One region of the Paenibacillus sp. FSL R5-0744 genome, then DNA from elsewhere that is predicted to be linked to it. Evidence: predicted binding sites of a transcription regulator. Region 1 holds the regulator's gene; the other holds the start of a gene.
The links. The regulator CtsR, encoded in region 1, represses protease genes until heat stress. The targets are predictions, from matches to a motif close to ATGGTCAATAAAGGTCAAACA.
Positions count from the first base shown of each region.

Region 2: a site for CtsR is predicted at 5,108-5,128, ahead of clpP (ATP-dependent Clp endopeptidase proteolytic subunit ClpP). Genes of this name have one in related genera too.

Region 1 covers NZ_CP150228.1:6,206,822-6,216,422, reverse strand. The annotation lists rRNA gene MKY19_RS27685 (16S ribosomal RNA) at 1-81, shown strand, start outside; tRNA gene MKY19_RS27680 (tRNA-Ala) at 183-258, shown strand; rRNA gene MKY19_RS27675 (23S ribosomal RNA) at 440-3,368, shown strand; rRNA gene rrf (5S ribosomal RNA) at 3,497-3,613, shown strand; gene MKY19_RS27665 (GNAT family N-acetyltransferase) at 4,033-5,205, shown strand; gene MKY19_RS27660 (CtsR family transcriptional regulator) at 5,592-6,053, shown strand; gene MKY19_RS27655 (UvrB/UvrC motif-containing protein) at 6,084-6,608, shown strand; gene MKY19_RS27650 (protein arginine kinase) at 6,637-7,701, shown strand; gene clpC (ATP-dependent protease ATP-binding subunit ClpC) at 7,737-9,601, shown strand, end outside.
Region 2 covers NZ_CP150228.1:180,353-189,953, forward strand. The annotation lists gene MKY19_RS00875 (YvcK family protein) at 1-5, shown strand, start outside; gene whiA (DNA-binding protein WhiA) at 150-1,079, shown strand; gene MKY19_RS00885 (HPr family phosphocarrier protein) at 1,177-1,446, shown strand; gene MKY19_RS00890 (SIMPL domain-containing protein) at 1,597-2,352, shown strand; gene MKY19_RS00895 (DUF4163 domain-containing protein) at 2,481-3,581, shown strand; gene MKY19_RS00900 (GDSL-type esterase/lipase family protein) at 3,691-4,329, shown strand; gene clpP (ATP-dependent Clp endopeptidase proteolytic subunit ClpP) at 4,425-5,021, opposite strand; tRNA gene MKY19_RS00910 (tRNA-Arg) at 5,215-5,289, opposite strand; gene MKY19_RS00915 (sugar-binding domain-containing protein) at 5,625-6,677, shown strand; gene gap (type I glyceraldehyde-3-phosphate dehydrogenase) at 6,780-7,790, shown strand; gene MKY19_RS00925 (phosphoglycerate kinase) at 7,907-9,088, shown strand; gene tpiA (triose-phosphate isomerase) at 9,116-9,601, shown strand, end outside.

The DNA.
Region 1 (9,601 bases):
CCGCCGAAGGTGGGGTAGATGATTGGGGTGAAGTCGTAACAAGGTAGCCGTATCGGAAGGTGCGGCTGGATCACCTCCTTTCTATGGAGAATCGTCTTCTGCAATGAAGACATTCAAATCGGAAGTTAAACTTCCAAAATCATTTAACGCGTATCCATTTGTTCGGTTTTGATGGAATTTGCGGGGCCATAGCTCAGCTGGGAGAGCGCCTGCCTTGCAAGCAGGAGGTCAGCGGTTCGATCCCGCTTGGCTCCACCAACAAACTTCATCTATTTGTTATGTCTAGAATATTTTTAAACTTGATCCTTGAAAACTGGATACCGAAACGAATTTGCGTTTTAGAACATCTTTTAGCTAAAACTTGTGTAAACAAGTACGTTAGTTATTAGCTGGAAGCGAAGATTTTCAATTGTGCGAACAAGCGAAACATCGGAGCGAAGGTTAAGCTAATAAGAGCACACGGAGGATGCCTAGGCGCCAGGAGCCGACGAAGGACGTGGCGAACAACGAAACTGCCTCGGGGAGCTGTAAGCAAGCTTTGATCCGGGGGTGTCCGAATGGGGAAACCCAGCTGTGGTAATTCGCAGTTACTCATCTCTGAACACATAGGAGATGTAGAGGCAGACCAGGGGAACTGAAACATCTAAGTACCCTGAGGAAGAGAAAACAATAGTGATTCCGTCAGTAGCGGCGAGCGAACGCGGAACAGCCTAAACCTAAGAGCTTGCTCTTAGGGGTTGTGGGACGTCTCACATGGAGTTACAAAGGAATATGGTAGGCGAAGAGGTCTGGAAAGGCCCGCGATAGAGGTAAAAGCCCTGTAGCCTAAACTGTGTTCTCTCCGAGACGGATCCCGAGTAGTGCGGGGCACGTGAAACCCCGTATGAATCCAGCAGGACCATCTGCTAAGGCTAAATACTACCTGGCGACCGATAGTGAAACAGTACCGTGAGGGAAAGGTGAAAAGCACCCCGGAAGGGGAGTGAAATAGAACCTGAAACCGTGTGCTTACAAAAAGTCAGAGCCCGATCTATGGGTGATGGCGTGCCTTTTGTAGAATGAACCGGCGAGTTACGTTTAACATGCAAGGTTAAGTCGAGAAGACGGAGCCGCAGCGAAAGCGAGTCTGAATAGGGCGATTTAGTATGTGGACGTAGACCCGAAACCGTGTGATCTACCCCTGTCCAGGGTGAAGGTGCGGTAACACGCACTGGAGGCCCGAACCCACGCATGTTGAAAAATGCGGGGATGAGGTGGGGGTAGCGGAGAAATTCCAATCGAACTCGGAGATAGCTGGTTCTCCCCGAAATAGCTTTAGGGCTAGCCTCGGTATAAGAGTAGTGGAGGTAGAGCACTGATTGGGTGCGGGGTCCGCAAGGATTACCAAGCTCAGTCAAACTCCGAATGCCATATACTTATTGCCGGGAGTCAGACAGTGAGTGCTAAGATCCATTGTCAAAAGGGAAACAGCCCAGACCATCAGCTAAGGTCCCCAAGTGTGTGTTAAGTGGGAAAGGATGTGGAGTTGCACAGACAACCAGGATGTTGGCTTAGAAGCAGCCACCATTGAAAGAGTGCGTAATAGCTCACTGGTCGAGTGACTCTGCGCCGAAAATGTAACGGGGCTAAACACACCACCGAAGCTATGGCTAGATACGTATGTATCTGGGGTAGGGGAGCGTTGTATGTGGGTTGAAGGTGTACCGTAAGGAGCGCTGGACAGCATACAAGTGAGAATGCCGGTATGAGTAACGAAAAGATCAGTGAGAATCTGATCCGCCGAAAGCCCAAGGTTTCCTGAGGAAGGCTCGTCCGCTCAGGGTAAGTCGGGACCTAAGGCGAGGCCGAAAGGCGTAGTCGAAGGACAACAGTTTGAAATTACTGTACCACCGTAATCCGCTATGAGCGATGGGGTGACGCAGGAGGGTAGTGACGCGGACTGATGGATATGTCCGTCTAAGCAGTGAGGCTGATGTGTAGGCAAATCCGCACATCATTAAGGCTGGGCTGTGATGGGGAGCGAAAATTACAGTAGCGAAGGTCATGATCTCACACTGCCAAGAAAAGCCTCTAGCCAGGAGAAGGTGCCCGTACCGCAAACCGACACAGGTAGGCGAGAAGAGAATTCTAAGGCGCGCGGAAGAACTCTCGTTAAGGAACTCGGCAAAATGACCCCGTAACTTCGGGAGAAGGGGTGCCCCGGTAGTGTGAATAGCACGAGGGGGCCGCAGTGAAAAGGCCCAAGCGACTGTTTAGCAAAAACACAGGTCTGTGCGAAGCCGCAAGGCGAAGTATACGGGCTGACGCCTGCCCGGTGCTGGAAGGTTAAGGGGAGTGGTTAGGGGTAACCCGAAGCTATGAACCGAAGCCCCAGTAAACGGCGGCCGTAACTATAACGGTCCTAAGGTAGCGAAATTCCTTGTCAGGTAAATTCTGACCCGCACGAATGGCGTAACGACTTGGGCGCTGTCTCAACGAGAGATCCGGTGAAATTTTAATACCTGTGAAGATGCAGGTTACCCGCGACAAGACGGAAAGACCCCATGGAGCTTTACTGCAGCTTGATATTGAATTTGGGTACGATCTGTACAGGATAGGTGGGAGCCGTAGAAATCGGAGCGCAAGCTTCGGTGGAGGCGCCGTTGGGATACCACCCTGATCGTATCTAGGTTCTAACCTAGTACCCTTACCGGGTACGGGGACCGTGTCAGGCGGGCAGTTTGACTGGGGCGGTCGCCTCCTAAAGAGTAACGGAGGCGTTCCAAGGTTCCCTCAGAATGGTTGGAAATCATTCGAAGAGTGCAAAGGCATAAGGGAGCTTGACTGCGAGACCTACAAGTCGAGCAGGGACGAAAGTCGGACTTAGTGATCCGGTGGTACCGCATGGAAGGGCCATCGCTCAACGGATAAAAGCTACCCTGGGGATAACAGGCTTATCTCCCCCAAGAGTCCACATCGACGGGGAGGTTTGGCACCTCGATGTCGGCTCATCGCATCCTGGGGCTGAAGTAGGTCCCAAGGGTTGGGCTGTTCGCCCATTAAAGCGGTACGCGAGCTGGGTTCAGAACGTCGTGAGACAGTTCGGTCCCTATCTGTCGTGGGCGCAGGAAATTTGAGAGGAGCTGTCCTTAGTACGAGAGGACCGGGATGGACGTACCGCTGGTGCACCAGTTGTTTCGCCAGAAGCATGGCTGGGTAGCTACGTACGGACGGGATAAGCGCTGAAAGCATCTAAGCGTGAAGCCCCCCTCAAGATGAGATTTCCCAATTAGTAAGACCCCTTGAAGACGACGAGGTAGATAGGTTGGAGGTGGAAGTGCAGTAATGCATGGAGCTGACCAATACTAATCGGTCGAGGGCTTATCCTATACTTAAAATGCAAATTCAATTCGGATTCAGTTTTCAGGCATCAAGCCTGTAACACGCTTAGAAATTCATTCTCACTTCTGGTGATGAACGAAATTTCACGCGGCAGCGTCTGTTTCACAGACGCATGTTTGGTGGCGATAGCGGAGGGGTTCCACGCGTACCCATCCCGAACACGACCGTTAAGCCCTCCAGCGCCGATGGTACTTGGACCGAAGGGTCCTGGGAGAGTAGGACGTTGCCAAGCACAATTAGACCACTGTTGAGTAATCGACAGTGGCTTTTTTGCGTCTATTATAGGCTGTGGAAAACTTGTGGATAAACATTTGGATTTGCAGAAAAGTTACGCACATGTGGATAGATGATTGAAAGAGAAATAATCTCTAAATAGTGTGGATTAAATGCATAATTATATGGATCTGTCAACAGAAAACCTAAGTAATACACGGGTTGCTGTGGATATAACCGGGATTATGTGGATAGAGCTATTGATAAGTGGATAACTATTTTAACTTGGATGTGACAAGATTTCAAGACTATTTTTAAAACTGCATAGAGCTGTGGATAACTAAAATAAAGTTATAAATAATGTAATAGATTAGCGCACAATTGACGCTCTTGTTATACTTATCCTAAAAGTAATTTTATAAAGGATGAGGTGAGTTTGTGGTAATAAGACAGTTACGTTCAGAAGAATTCGATGCAAGCATGAACTTGTCAGAATATGCTTTTCAGTACAAGCTTCCTAGTGAAAAAAGGGCAAGTGCTAAGGAAAGATTCAAGGCTGAACAGGTATGGGGTGCTTTTGAGGACGGAACATTGGAAGCTAAATTGACGATTATACCTTTCCAAGTCTACATACAGGGCAGAGTGGTACCTATGGGTGGTATAGCAGGAGTGGCTACATGGCCCGAGAACCGCAGACAAGGACATGTGGCAAATCTTTTGTCTCATGCGCTGCATACGATGAATGAGGCAGGTCAAACGCTCTCTTTTCTACACCCGTTCTTGATTCCGTTTTATCGTAAATTTGGCTGGGAGGTTTATTGTGAATATAAGAAATACTCTATTCCAGTAGCGAAGTTTCCCAAAAAGGTTGAAGTTGAGGGCAAGGTTAAACGGGACATCAAAGATATCGAAGTATTGGATAGCCTATACAATCGATTCGCTGTCAGTTATAACGGGACACTCAAGCGCGATTTGGACTGGTGGGAGAACTCTGTTTTAGATGATGAAGGAAAGAGTGCAGTATTTTACTCCAAGAGTGGTGAACCAGAGGGATATGTGCTGTATAAGGTAGAGAACAGAGAACTGGTCATTGATGAATTTGTTTTTTTGAATGAACAAGCTCGGCAGGGGCTGTGGACATTTCTTGCGAACCATGATTCGATGGTGACCGGTGCATCCTTAAAGCTGGTGCCTTCGGATGACATGTTACCTTTCTTGCTGCCAGATCCACGTATAGGACAAGAGAATTATCCTTATTTTATGGGGCGGATTGTTAATGCCAAGTCATTCATTGAAACTTACGCCTTCAGAGGAAATAGTAGTCAAAAGAAGCATCTAATATATATCGAAGATAAGTTTGCACCTTGGAATCATGGGTTATGGGCATGGAATATCTCTAATGAGGGCTCGGCTACTTTGATAAGAGTAGAAGGGGAACGGGCGGAAGCAGACCTGAGCTGTGATATAGGTACTTTGACGGCCTTGATGCTTGGATACAAACGACCAACAGAGATGACTCGTTATGGAAGTGTCTCTGGCCACGCAGCAGCACTGGAATGGTTTGAAGAAATTATTCCACAAGCACAGACAGCTTTATTTGATCATTTTTAAAATATAAGAAAGTATAAGTTTCACGCTATACATTATCCTTATATTTCTCGCATAAACGCTTATCGCCCTAATAAGGATACCGAAGGCGTTTATACTTGACAAAAATTAGGCTCTCCCCTTCGAAAGAAGTTGGGAGAGTTCTTTATTTCCGAATACATTCGCTGAAAAAAGTGAAAAATAAGAGAATCCACTTGGAATTAGCACAGAATATGTTATAATATTAAAAAGTCAAAGAAAGTCAAAGTCAACGAAGCATAATGACATCTATCCGATCTTCTGAACACGTGGGATTATCCACAAATGTTTAAGTTCAATTAAAGACCATTGTCATTATGAATGCAAGTTGCAATCGGTATTATAAAGATTTAAGCACTGGAGGATGAGTGATGCGCAATATCTCTGATATTATCGAACAATATCTGAAGAATATTTTGCATGAAAGTCCCGAAGGTACGGTGGAAATCCAGCGAAATGACCTGGCGGACCAGTTCTCATGCGTACCGTCACAGATCAACTATGTCATCAGTACACGCTTTACTCTGGAAAAAGGTTATGTGGTGGAAAGTAAGCGTGGTGGCGGGGGATATATTCGTATTCAACGTTTTGAATTACCACCTAACGTGGCACTGCATGCCCATTTAAACCATACTATAGGTGGCGGGATTGATCAGAACGCTGCTGAAGGGCTGATTTATCAGCTGGAGGAAGCTGGTTTTCTAAGTAAGCGTGAAGCGTGCCTTATGCGCGCTGCTGTTTCTCGGGAATGCCTAACGGTTAAGATTCCATACCGGGATGAGATTCGTGCCAAGATTATGAAGGCGATGTTAATCTCTTTGTTAGGCAAATAATTGTCAACCATAAGGGAGGGGCTTACGCTTATGCAATGCCAGGAATGTGGCGTCAAGCCGGCAACACTCCACTTCACTAAGATCGTGAATGGAGAGAAGACGGAGTTTCATATCTGCGAGAGCTGTGCACGGGAGAAGGGTGAACTCATTCCCGGAACGGCTGGAGGATTCTCTATCCACAGTCTGCTCTCAGGTCTGCTTGATCTTGAAGGTGCCGGCAAGGAGAAGTCGGCTGCAACGAAGACTACGCAGAGTCTGCAATGTGAGAATTGTGGGATGACGTACTCCCAGTTTAGCAAATTAGGCCGTTTTGGCTGTAGCTCCTGTTATGAATATTTTAACAGTGCACTGGACCCGCTTTTTAAGCGAGTGCATGGCAGTACTTCACATGTAGGTAAGATTCCGAAACGTGCAGGAGCTCAGATTGTGTTTAGACGCCAAATTGATGAACTCAAGCAGGAATTACAGCAAAGTATTACACAAGAAGAATTCGAGAAAGCAGCGGAGCTGCGAGATCAGATTCGTAAACTTGAAAAAGAAATAGCACAAGAGTAAAGTCTTTGATATATAGGGGGGATATGACATGTCAAGTCTCCGATTTACTGAACAAGCGCTTAGTGATTGGATGCGTTCTGGAGGTAGTCATTCTGAGATTGTAATTAGCAGTCGTATGCGTATTGCCCGTAATCTAGAGCATCTTCCGTTCCCAATGCTGGCTTCCTTAGAGCAATCGGAAGAAGTATTAGAGCTACTGGCTCCTGTGTTTCATGAGGAAGCAGCTGCAGATTTCGGATCTTTTCAACTCCTAAAGCTTGATGAAGTGAATGAACTGGACAAAAAGGTACTGGTTGAGAAGCATCTAATCAGTCCTAACTTGGCTAATGATTCGCGCAGTGCGGCTGTCTTATTAAATGAAGATGAGTCGGTCAGCATCATGATTAACGAAGAGGACCATCTGCGAATCCAGTGTCTGTTTCCTGGTCTTCAGGTTAGAGAAGCATGGGAACGTGCGACGGCGATCGATGACATATTCGAGGCAGCTGTTAATTACGCTTTTGATGATAAAAGAGGATATTTGACTAGTTGTCCCACCAATGTTGGTACTGGGCTTCGTGCCTCGGTAATGCTGCATCTACCAGCGCTTGTAATGACTCATCAGATTAATCGCATCTTGTCTGCAGTGAACCAAGTGGGATTGACTGTAAGAGGAATTTACGGTGAGGGTAGCGAAGCAGTAGGGAACATCTTTCAAATTTCTAATCAAATCACCCTCGGTCAAACGGAAAGTGAAATTATAGAGAACCTTCACAGTGTAGTTACCCAGATTATTGAGCATGAGCGAAATGCACGTGAACGGTTGCTTGTTGATTCCGCCCTGAGAATAACAGACCGAGTGAAGCGTTCTTACGGAATTTTATGTTATGCAGCTCTTATGGAGCTTAAAGAATCTGCTCAACGCCTATCTGATGTGAGACTTGGGGTTGACCTTGGCATTCTGGAAGGTCTTTCGATTTCAGTGCTTAATGAACTTAACGTTAAGACACAGCCAGGATTTCTGCAAAAGATGTTCGGCGATGAGCTGAACGCTACTGAACGAGATATGTATCGGGCAAAACTGCTCCGAGAAACACTGGGAACACAACATTAATATAGATATTTATTATTCATGGAGGTGCAGGAGATATGATGTTTGGAAGATTTACGGAACGCGCACAAAAAGTGCTAGCGCTGGCGCAGGAAGAAGCTGTTCGTTTAGGACACAACAATATTGGTACAGAACATATTTTGCTCGGACTTATTCGTGAAGGAGACGGCATTGCTGCTAAGGCATTAATAGCTTTAGGGCTAGGTCTTGAAAAAATCCAGGACGAAGTGGAGACACTGATTGGCAGAGGTCAAGAACAGCCTACGAACATTGCTTATACTCCTCGCGCTAAAAAAGTGATTGAGCTGTCGATGGACGAAGCCCGCAAATTGGGTCATACGTATGTTGGCACTGAGCATATTTTGCTTGGACTTATCCGTGAAGGGGAAGGTGTCGCGGCTCGTGTGCTTAATAACCTCGGCATCAGCTTGAACAAAGCTCGTCAACAAGTTCTTCAGCTCCTGGGAAGCAGCGAGGCTGCCTCTAGTCATAGCGGGACTCCGGCTAACGTCAGCACACCGACCCTGGATGGTCTTGCGCGCGATTTGACCGCTTATGCTAAGGAAGGTAATCTAGACCCAGTTATCGGCCGTAGTAAGGAAATTGAACGTGTTATTCAGGTACTGAGTCGCCGGACTAAGAATAACCCGGTACTGATCGGTGAACCTGGTGTTGGTAAAACAGCTATCGCTGAAGGACTTGCACAAAAGATTATCAATAATGAAATCCCAGAAACACTTCGCGACAAACGCGTCATGACGCTCGACATGGGCTCAGTAGTGGCTGGAACAAAATATCGCGGTGAGTTTGAAGACCGCCTCAAGAAAATTATGGATGAGATTCGCCAAGCAGGTAATATCGTGCTCTTTATCGATGAGCTTCATACACTGATCGGTGCTGGTGGCGCGGAAGGTGCGATTGACGCATCTAACATTCTGAAGCCGGCTTTAGCCCGTGGAGAACTTCAGTGCATTGGTGCGACTACGCTTGACGAATATCGTAAATATATTGAAAAAGATGCTGCGTTGGAGCGTCGTTTCCAACCGATTACGGTGGATCAGCCATCTCCAGAAGAAGCGGTCCAAATTCTGTTCGGACTTCGCGATCGTTATGAAGCGCATCACCGTGTGAAGATTACGGATGAAGCTATAGTGGAAGCAGTGAAGTTGTCCGATCGTTACATCCCGGATCGTTTCCTGCCAGATAAAGCGATTGACCTTATCGATGAAGCAGGATCTAAAGTAAGGCTTCACTCTTACACCATCCCGCCAAATCTGAAGGAACTTGAAATGCGCTTGGATGATATCCGTAAGGAGAAGGATTCCGCAGTGCAGAGTCAAGAGTTTGAAAAAGCGGCGGCCTTGCGTGATACAGAGCAAAAAATCCGTGAAGAGCTTGATACGACTAAGAATCAATGGAAAGAAAAACAGGGTCGCACGGATTCAGAGGTTACACCTGAAGACATCGCACAGGTTGTAGCTAGCTGGACGGGTATACCTGTAAGCAAGCTGAAGGAAGAGGAGACCGACCGTCTACTTAACATGGAGGCTTTACTGCATGAGCGAGTGATCGGTCAGGACGAAGCTGTTAAGGCAGTTAGCCGGGCACTACGCCGTGCGCGTGCGGGTCTTAAAGATCCGAAACGTCCAATGGGTTCCTTTATCTTCCTCGGTCCTACTGGTGTAGGTAAAACTGAGTTGGCTCGTGCATTGGCTGAAGCCATGTTCGGCGATGAGAATGCGGTCATTCGTATTGATATGTCGGAATACATGGAGAAGCACTCCACGTCCCGCTTAGTCGGAGCCCCTCCTGGATATGTTGGCTATGAAGAAGGTGGCCAATTAACCGAGAAGGTACGCCGTAAACCTTATTCTGTAGTGCTGCTTGATGAAATTGAAAAAGC
Region 2 (9,601 bases), 810 kb from region 1:
TATAACTTAAAATATAAGAAAATATAAGTTTTACACCTATACTTTCTTATATTTCTCGCTTAAACGCTTACCGTCCTCAAAAGGACGCCGAAGGCGTTTATGCTTGTATATATGAATGACGTACTTATTTTCAGAAAGAGGTGAGACCCTTGTCTTTTGCGGCCCTTACAAAAAAAGAGCTGACGATGGTGGAGAGTGAGCCCTGTTGTGAGAAGGCGGAAATGTCAGCGCTTATCCGTATGAATGGATCTGTGCAGCTTTCAAGCAAAAAGGTGATTCTCGACATTTCGACGGAGAACGCCGCGATTGCAAGGCGGGTATATTCTTTGCTTAAGAAATATTACCAGGTCCATATTGAGCTACTCGTGCGTAAAAAAATGCGTTTGAAGAAAAATAACGTTTATATCGTTAGAATCCCTAGTCGCGTACAGGAAATCTTAAATGATCTTAGAATTGTGTCCGAAGGATTTATTTTTACCGACGGTATTGATAAAGAGATTGTTGGGAATAACTGCTGTAAGCGTGCTTATTTGCGGGGTGCCTTTTTGGCGGGCGGATCCGTTAATAATCCGGAGGGTTCCTCTTACCATTTGGAGATTTCCTCGATGTATGAGGAGCATTGTAAGGCGCTGGTCGATCTGGCTGGTGAATTTCACCTAAACGCACGCTGCATTGAACGTAAAAAAGGGTTCATTCTATACATTAAAGAAGGCGAGAAGATTATCGAATTCTTAAGTCTGATCGGGGCGCATCAAGCGTTGTTCAAATTTGAGGATGTAAGAATTATGCGCGATATGCGTAATTCCGTGAATCGGATCGTGAACTGCGAGACCGCGAATCTCAATAAAACGATAAGTGCCGCGGTGCGGCAGATTGAGAATATCAAACTGCTGCAGCGAGAAGTAGGTCTGGAGAGCTTACCGGATAAACTGCGGGAAGTTGCAGAAATTCGAATGGCACATCCGGATATCAACCTTAAAGAGGTTGGTGAAATGCTGAAAGGTACGGTTAGTAAGTCCGGAGTAAATCATCGACTTCGTAAGATTGATGAACTGGCGGACAAGGTTCGAGGCGGCTAGTCACTTTTTTTCTAGTGTGGTTTACGTTATAATGATATAATAATATAAAATTAATGTGAAATTTTTGGGGAGAACTCAATTAGGGGGTAAGCGTTTCATGACAAAGCACCCGGTAGTTGTTCGGTTGAAGACAGGGCTACACGCTCGACCGGCAGCATTGTTTGTGCAAGAAGCTAACAAGTTTTCGTCGGAGATTTTCGTGGAAAAAGACGATAAAAAAGTAAACGCCAAAAGTATTATGGGTATTATGAGCCTAGCGATCAGTTCCGGCACGGAGATCTATATCAGCGCGGATGGTGCAGACGCGGATCAAGCTGTAAACGCTTTGACGAGTCTCGTCAGCAAAGAAGAGCTTGAGAACCAATAATCTTTTGAAGTGACTTTTTATCGCATGACTAAAAAGCCCCCAGGGGCTTTTTTTTATACCAAAAAATAGATTTTAACTGTGCAACATTTACCAAAAAGACTCGTCTAGAGGATAATAACAAATCACAAAGGATGAAAGGGGCTGGCAAATATGAAAGGTTTGGTAAAAAAGATTGGTTCAGTGTTGATCGTAGGAAGTTTGTTGATTGGAGGGATTAGCATGAGTGGAGTCTTCCAAGGTCCCGCAAAGGCTTACGCAGATGAAGTGCAGAAAAATGTCGTTAGTGTAGTAGGTAAAGGTGAATTGTCCATCAAGCCGGATATTGTATACTTGTCCATCGGTGTGGATACTACGGCTACAACTGCGCAAGAAGCGCAAAAAACAAATGCTGCTAAAATCCAAAAGATCACTACACTACTGAAGGGGACTTGGAAAATCGCAGATAAGGATATTCAAAGTACCCAATTCTATGTGCAACCCAACTACAGTTATAGCGAAAAAGAAGGACAGCAAGTGAAAGGATACAACGCGAATCATACACTGTTAGTGTCCTATAGAGATCTGACCAAGGTTGGTGAATTGCTAGACGCTGCATCTGCGGCGGGGGCAAATAATATCGGAAATGCACGTTTTTCCGTGGAAGATACTTCTGCCTTTGAAGCTCAGGTGATTGAAAAGGCGATGGCGAACGCAGATGTTAAAGCAGGAGCTATTGCTAAGGCGGCTAAACGTAGCCTGGGTCAAGTAATCACGGTCAGCCAAAATGATGGCAATGTCACTCCGGTTTATTTTGAACAGAATCTAAAAATGGAAATGGCTGCAGCAGATGCTGGTGCAAGCACATCCGTTCAACCGGGAGTAGTTAAAGTTACAACACAGCTGAGCGTAATGTATGAATTGAAATAGTAGCAGAACAAGATGATTGCAGAGAGGAGAGGTGATCTTCCACTAGTAATAGTGGGGGGCGCCTCTTTTTTTTTGTGTAAATTCTCCAAGATTAGGTTTAATAAACTGGAAAGGAGTGGGAAAATTAGATGGTGAATATTTCAAAAGAAACAGTACGCAAATGGGGCATAGGTTTGATGTCGGCTGGATTATTGCTTGGTGGAGGATTGCTGCCCAGTGATACGGGTCATGCAGCTTCTGATCAGACGAAGAGCAAGGCTATTGCTACAAGTATAGTTTTAAAGGCGAACGGGGTGATTTCACAGCAGACAGGTATTCTGCAGGAAGGGAAGGTCTGGATTCCGATTACCTTTATGCGTGATGTGCTGCAATTACCTCTAACTTATGATAAAAAAGAAAATGCATACACGATCGGAAAGGGAACGACTAAGGCCAAGTTGCTGTTATCTAGCTATGGTACTTCAATTTGGGTGAACAATTATTACATTCGAGAGTATGAAGGAAAGCTAATAAACAATCGGCTCTATGTTCCATCAGGTCTGTTAAATGATTATTTAGGCTATAAAGTGGATTGGAGTCGGGGCTCTAGTAGGTTGAATGTGGTGAATAGATCACAGAATGCGTTGATAGTAACCACAGAGACCTATGCTAAGGATCGAAAAGAGGCTTTGATCCAGCTTGATTATCCGAAGTTTAGTGGATTAAGCAATTCCAATGCACAGCAGGCCATGAATGATATTTTGAAAGAAAGTGCCATGAAATTTGCTGCAAACGCAGAGAAGGATATCTCGAATCGATCCGGGTCAGAGCCTAAGTATACCTATGATATAGAATATATGGTGACCTACAATCAGGATGGTGTGATCAGCTTAGTGATGTCACAGTATAGCGATACGGGCGGCGCTCATGGTATGACCAATCGGGAGGCGTTTACCTTTTCGCTCAAGGATGGCAAACGTCTACTGTTGGGCGACCTGTTCGGAGCTAACCCAAACTACAAAAAAGAGTTGAATGCTAAGTTGAACAAGCTAGTAAAAGCGGAGGAAAGTTATTTGGGAGGATTCAACGGATTGAATACGGAAAAGTATTTTTATCTGAAGGATGATCAGGTCGTTCTGTTCTTCCAATTGTATGAATACACAGCTTATGCTGCGGGGTTCCCGGAATATCCCTTTACTTTCAAAGAACTGTTGCCGGAAGGCGGTAGCCCATTTACTGCTGTAAAATAAATAGAGAAGTCGTAACCGCTAGTGTCACCACTGGACATCTCCCCCTTACCAAAATGACCTCGAATTCATATGCTAAATGGAGTAACTAGTTTATGAACGGGGGAGAGCTATGAGCTATCAATACACTGCAATTGGCGATTCCTTGACGACTGGATTTGGCGCTCTGCCAGGTAACGGTTTTGTACCGGTGTACCGTAGAATGGCGGAAGGGAGACTGCGTTCTAATGTAGCCTCTACGAATTTGGGCGTGAATGGATTGACTACTTCTGAACTGGAACAGCGGCTACGGGGGAGTGCGATGACTCGCGAAGCCATTCGAGCAGCCGACATCATCACTCTATCCATCGGTGGCAACGATTTAATCCATGCTGCGAAGGCTGCAGCTAGACAACCTGAAAATTTATCTAAAGAGCTGCGAAGATCATTGCAAGAATGCAAACAAAATTTTGCTGCAATTATGAGTATCCTCTTCCAATTGAAGACGGGAACGCGTAGACCTTTTATCATTCGGATTGTGGGACTGTATAATCCTTATCCTCAGGTAGTGGGTGCTACAGAGTGGGTGCGGCAGTTTAACCGCTATGCCTCACAGTACAGTAGCCGAGTATGTGGGTTTGCTTCTATCTATAGTGAGTTTGCAGGAAATGAGAGAGGGCTATTATCGATTGACCACTTACATCCGAATGGCCGAGGCTACCGTGTGATTGCTGAGAAACTCGATGCGCTTGGATATGGCGGTTTGATTTAATTGAGATTCGTATGAAGTGATGGTCTGAAAAGTAAAGAGGCTGTGCGCTAACCATCAAGTGGATAGGGCACAGCCTCTTTGTGTTGTTTTATAGCTTACACACCGCTAGGCAGTGTTTTCTCGATGACTTTATCAACGATACCGTAAGTTGCCGCATCTGCAGCAGTCATGAAGTAATCACGATCTGTATCCTTCTCAATACGTTCTAGCGGTTGACCCGTACGTTCTGCAAGAATACGATTCAACTTATCACGCAATTTGAGGATACGGCGGGCACGGATTTCGATATCCGTTGCTTGACCTTGAGCACCACCCAGAGGTTGGTGAATCATGATCTCACTGTTAGGCAGTGCGAAGCGTTTGCCTTTAGCGCCAGCGTTAAGTAGGAAAGCTCCCATAGAAGCTGCCATACCCACACAGATGGTGGAAACGTCCGGTTTAATGTACTGCATTGTATCAAAAATAGCCATACCTGCAGTAATGGAACCGCCTGGGCTATTCACATAAAGGTGAATGTCCTTCTCCGGATCTTCGGCAGCCAAGAACAGCATTTGTGCGATGATAGAATTGGCTACCACGTCATTAACCTCCGTTCCAAGGAAAATGATGCGGTCCTTCAGCAGGCGGGAATAGATGTCATAAGCGCGCTCACCGCGGTTGCTCTGTTCTACTACCATAGGAATATAACTCACGTGGAAAACCTCCTTGATATTGGTTCTTCAAATGTATTCATTTTTACTCTTGCCGTATTACCCACATGATAAACAAATTCAAACAAAAAGTCAAAGAAAGTCAAACTTATATTCAAAAAAAAGAGCCGACACGCGGCTCTTTGGTTAAGTAGTAGTATAGGCACTACTAAATTATGTACAAAAGTGAAATTAATGGCGCGCCCGCCAAGAATCGAACTTGGATCTCAGGCTTCGGAGGCCTACGTCATATCCATTGGACCACGGGCGCAACAAAAATGATTATAATACAATTTCTGTGCAAATGCAATGAATTAATAATACTGTACACAGGCTCTATCCATAGTCTTCAAGGTGGACAAGCGTACATTGTGTTTCAATCAGCGAAAGAATCTGGATTGTTAATGACAGGTTTTTTGGAGCTGAATCTCTTTCCCAATCCTATAAATGTATAAGAAGACAAGCGCTTGAGAATTCTACTCTCGGAAGACTTGCACTTCGAGCAATATTTGGTTAGAATATGAGTGGGACTTAAAAAGTTTACCCGGGACATTTTGAGACCATGAACAAGGGAATAGAGGAAGACGAAGTTGCAGGAGTGAAAGTATGCGTAATTTATTAGATATCCAAAAGCAGCTTCTGCCTGATCTCATGGAAACCCTTAAGAGACGGTACACGATTCTTCATCAGATCATGCTGTCCGATATAATTGGGCGCAGAACGCTTGCCGCTTCACTTGATATGACTGAGCGGGTACTGCGTGCCGAGACGGATCTTCTGAAATCGCAAGGGCTCATTGAGATCGAGAGCGTTGGCATGCGCATTAGCGCTGCTGGGCGTAGACTGCTTGATTTGCTAGAGCCGGTCGTTAAGAGCCTGTTTGGTCTGGATGAGCTGGAAGAGAAAATTCGGGCAACGTACGGTCTGGATAAAGTTATTGTGGTGCCGGGTGATTGTGAGTCATCGCCGTTCACCAAACGTGAGCTTGGCCGAGCGGGTGCAAAAGCGCTGCTCAGTGTACTTCGTACAGATGATATAGTTGCTGTCACAGGTGGATCAACGCTTGCCGATATGGCTGATCAACTGACACCGCCGTTATCCCTTTCCTATAAGAACGCTTGGTTTGTTCCGGCGCGTGGTGGATTAGGAGAGAGTATGGAGATTCAAGCCAATACGATTGCCTCAACAATGGCAAAGCGGGTAGGAGCGAATTACCGGTTGCTGCATGTACCTGATTTACTTAGTGGGGATGCCTACCAGTCACTAGCACTTGACTCTAATATTGGAGAGATTGTACAAATCATCCGCAGTTCGCGTATTATTGTACATGGGATTGGGGATGCCATTGAAATGACTCGCCGCCGCAAGCTGGATGAGGCAACTGTCTCAGAAATCCAGGGTGAGGGAGCCGTGGCTGAATCCTTTGGGTATTACTTTAACGAAGATGGTCAGGTTGTCCATACGATGCTTACGATGGGACTACGTCTAGAAGATATTGTTCGGACGGAGACAGTCATCGGTATTGCTGGAGGCAAACCAAAGGCCAAAGCCATTCATGCCATGCTGCGTTTCGGGCAGGAGAATATACTCGTCACCGACGAGGCTGCTGCTGTGGAAATCGGCAAGGAAATTGATAATCAGTTACAGATATCCTCGTAACTCACTAGAGCATATATCTTGTATCATACTTAACATTGTTGTCATGACAGGCTTCACGGTCTGTTTTGAATAAATAAAACGAATTCTAGGAGGAACTATTCAATGAGTGTAAAAGTTGGAATTAACGGATTTGGACGTATTGGACGCCTTGCTTTCCGCCGTATTCAAAATGTAGAAGGTATCGAAGTGGTAGCAATCAACGACTTGACTGACGCTAAGATGCTTGCTCATTTGCTTAAATATGATACAACTCAAGGTAAATTCCAAGGTGATGTTGAAGTGCATGATGGCTTCTTCAAAGTCAATGGCAAAGAAGTTAAGGTTCTTGCTAACCGCAACCCTGAAGAATTGCCATGGGGCGACCTAGGCGTTGATATCGTACTTGAGTGCACAGGTTTCTTCACAACTAAAGAAGCAGCTGAAAAACACTTGAAAGGTGGAGCTAAGAAAGTAGTTATCTCCGCTCCAGCTACTGGCGACATGAAAACTGTCGTTTACAACGTTAACGATGACATTCTTGATGGTACTGAGACTGTTATTTCCGGCGCATCTTGCACAACGAACTGCCTAGCTCCAATGGCAAAAGTATTGAACGACAAGTTCGGTATCGTTGAAGGCTTGATGACTACAATTCACGCTTACACTGGTGACCAAAACACTTTGGATGCTCCACACGCTAAAGGTGACTTCAGACGCGCTCGTGCAGCAGCTGAGAACATCATTCCTAACACTACTGGTGCTGCTAAAGCAATCGGTCTTGTTATTCCAGAACTTAAAGGTAAATTGGATGGCGCGGCTCAACGTGTTCCAGTTGCAACTGGTTCCCTGACTGAGCTTGTAACTGTTCTTGATAAGAGCGTTACTGTTGAAGAAATCAACGCAGCAATGAAAGCAGCTTCCGATCCAGACACTTATGGTTACACTGAAGATGAAATCGTATCTTCCGATATCAAAGGTATGACTTTCGGATCCCTGTTCGATGCTACACAAACTAAAGTATTGACTGTTGGCGACAAACAACTCGTTAAGACTGTTGCTTGGTATGACAATGAAATGTCCTACACTGCACAATTGGTTCGTACTTTGGAGAAATTCGCTAAAATCGCTAAGTAATTGACTTGATATAAGTAACATCTATAGAGCGGAAACAGAAGTTCCTTGTTTCCGCTCTTTCTAAATGTATTTCTTGTTTCCTGCTAGAAACAACTTTGGGTGTGGAGGAATTAATCATGAACAAAAAGAGCGTCCGTGATGTAGAAGTAAAGGGTAAACGCGTATTTGTACGCGTGGATTTCAACGTACCTGTAGAAGACGGTAAGATTACTGATGATACTCGTATTCGCGAAACCCTTCCTACCATTAAATATTTGATTGAGAACGGTGCAAAGATCATTCTTGCGAGTCACATGGGTCGTCCTAAAGGTCAATTCGTAGATTCCATGCGTTTGACTACTGCTGCTGAACGTCTGTCCGAGCTTCTCGGCAAACCAGTAGCTAAAGCTGACGAAGCTGTTGGCGAAGCTGTCAAAGCAAAAATTGCTGAGCTAGGCGAAGGCGACGTACTTGTACTTGAGAATGTTCGTTTCTACCCAGGCGAAGAAAAGAACGATCCTGAATTGGCTAAACAATTCGCTGAACTGGCTGATTTGTTCGTCAATGATGCGTTTGGCGCGGCTCACCGTGCACATGCATCGACAGAAGGTATCGCTCATTTCCTACCAGCTGTATCCGGTCTTTTGATGGAGAAAGAATTGACCGTTCTTGGTAAAGCTCTTACTAACCCAGAACGTCCTTTCACTGCGATCATCGGTGGTTCGAAAGTTAAAGACAAGATTGATGTTATTGATAACTTGTTGTCTTTGGCTGATAACGTCCTGATCGGCGGTGGATTGTCTTATACATTCACTAAAGCACAAGGCTTTGAAATCGGTAAGTCACTTGTAGACAACGACAAACTTGACGTTGCTCTTGGATTCATCGAAAAAGCTAAAGCACTTGGCAAAAACTTCATGCTTCCTGTTGATGTTGTTGTTGCTGATAAATTCGGTGCTGATGCTAACACTAAGATCGTTAATTACAATGAAATCCCAGAAGGTTGGGAAGGACTTGATATCGGACCTAAGACTCGTGAACTTTACGCCGATATTATCAAGAACTCCAAGCTGGTTGTCTGGAATGGACCTATGGGCGTATTCGAAATCGATAAATTCGCTGAAGGTACACTTGCAGTAGCAAAAGCTTGTGCAACAACTGAAGGTTACACTGTTATTGGCGGCGGAGATTCCGCAGCAGCAGCAGAAAAATTCCACCTGGCTGACCAAATGGATCACATCTCCACTGGTGGCGGTGCATCTCTTGAGTTCATGGAAGGCAAGGCGCTTCCTGGCGTAGAAGCACTGAACGACAAGTAAGACGTATAGAAGGAGGCAATTTAATTCATGAGAACACCAATTATTGCGGGTAACTGGAAGATGTTCAAAACAGTTCCTGAAGCAGAAAGCTTTATTGCTGACATCAAAGGCAAAGCAGAAGTAGAAGGCGTTGAGACTGTAATCTGCGCCCCATTTACTAACCTGCCTGCACTTGTAGCAGCTGCAAAAGGTACAGACATCAAGATTGGCGCACAGAACCTGCACTTTGAAGATAACGGTGCTTACACAGGAGAAATCAGTGGTGTAATGCTTAGCGATCTTGGCGTAGACTATGTAATCATTGGTCACTCAGAGCGTCGTGCTTATTTTGGCGAAACAGATGAAATCGTGAATAAGAAAATGCATGCTGCATTCCGTCACGGTATCACTCCAATCGTATGTGTTGGCGAAAAGCTCGAAGAGCGTGAAGCTGATCAAACTAAAGCAGTATGTAAAGTGCAAACTGAAGCTGCATTCCAAGGACTTAGTGCCGAGCAAGCAGCAAAAGTTGTC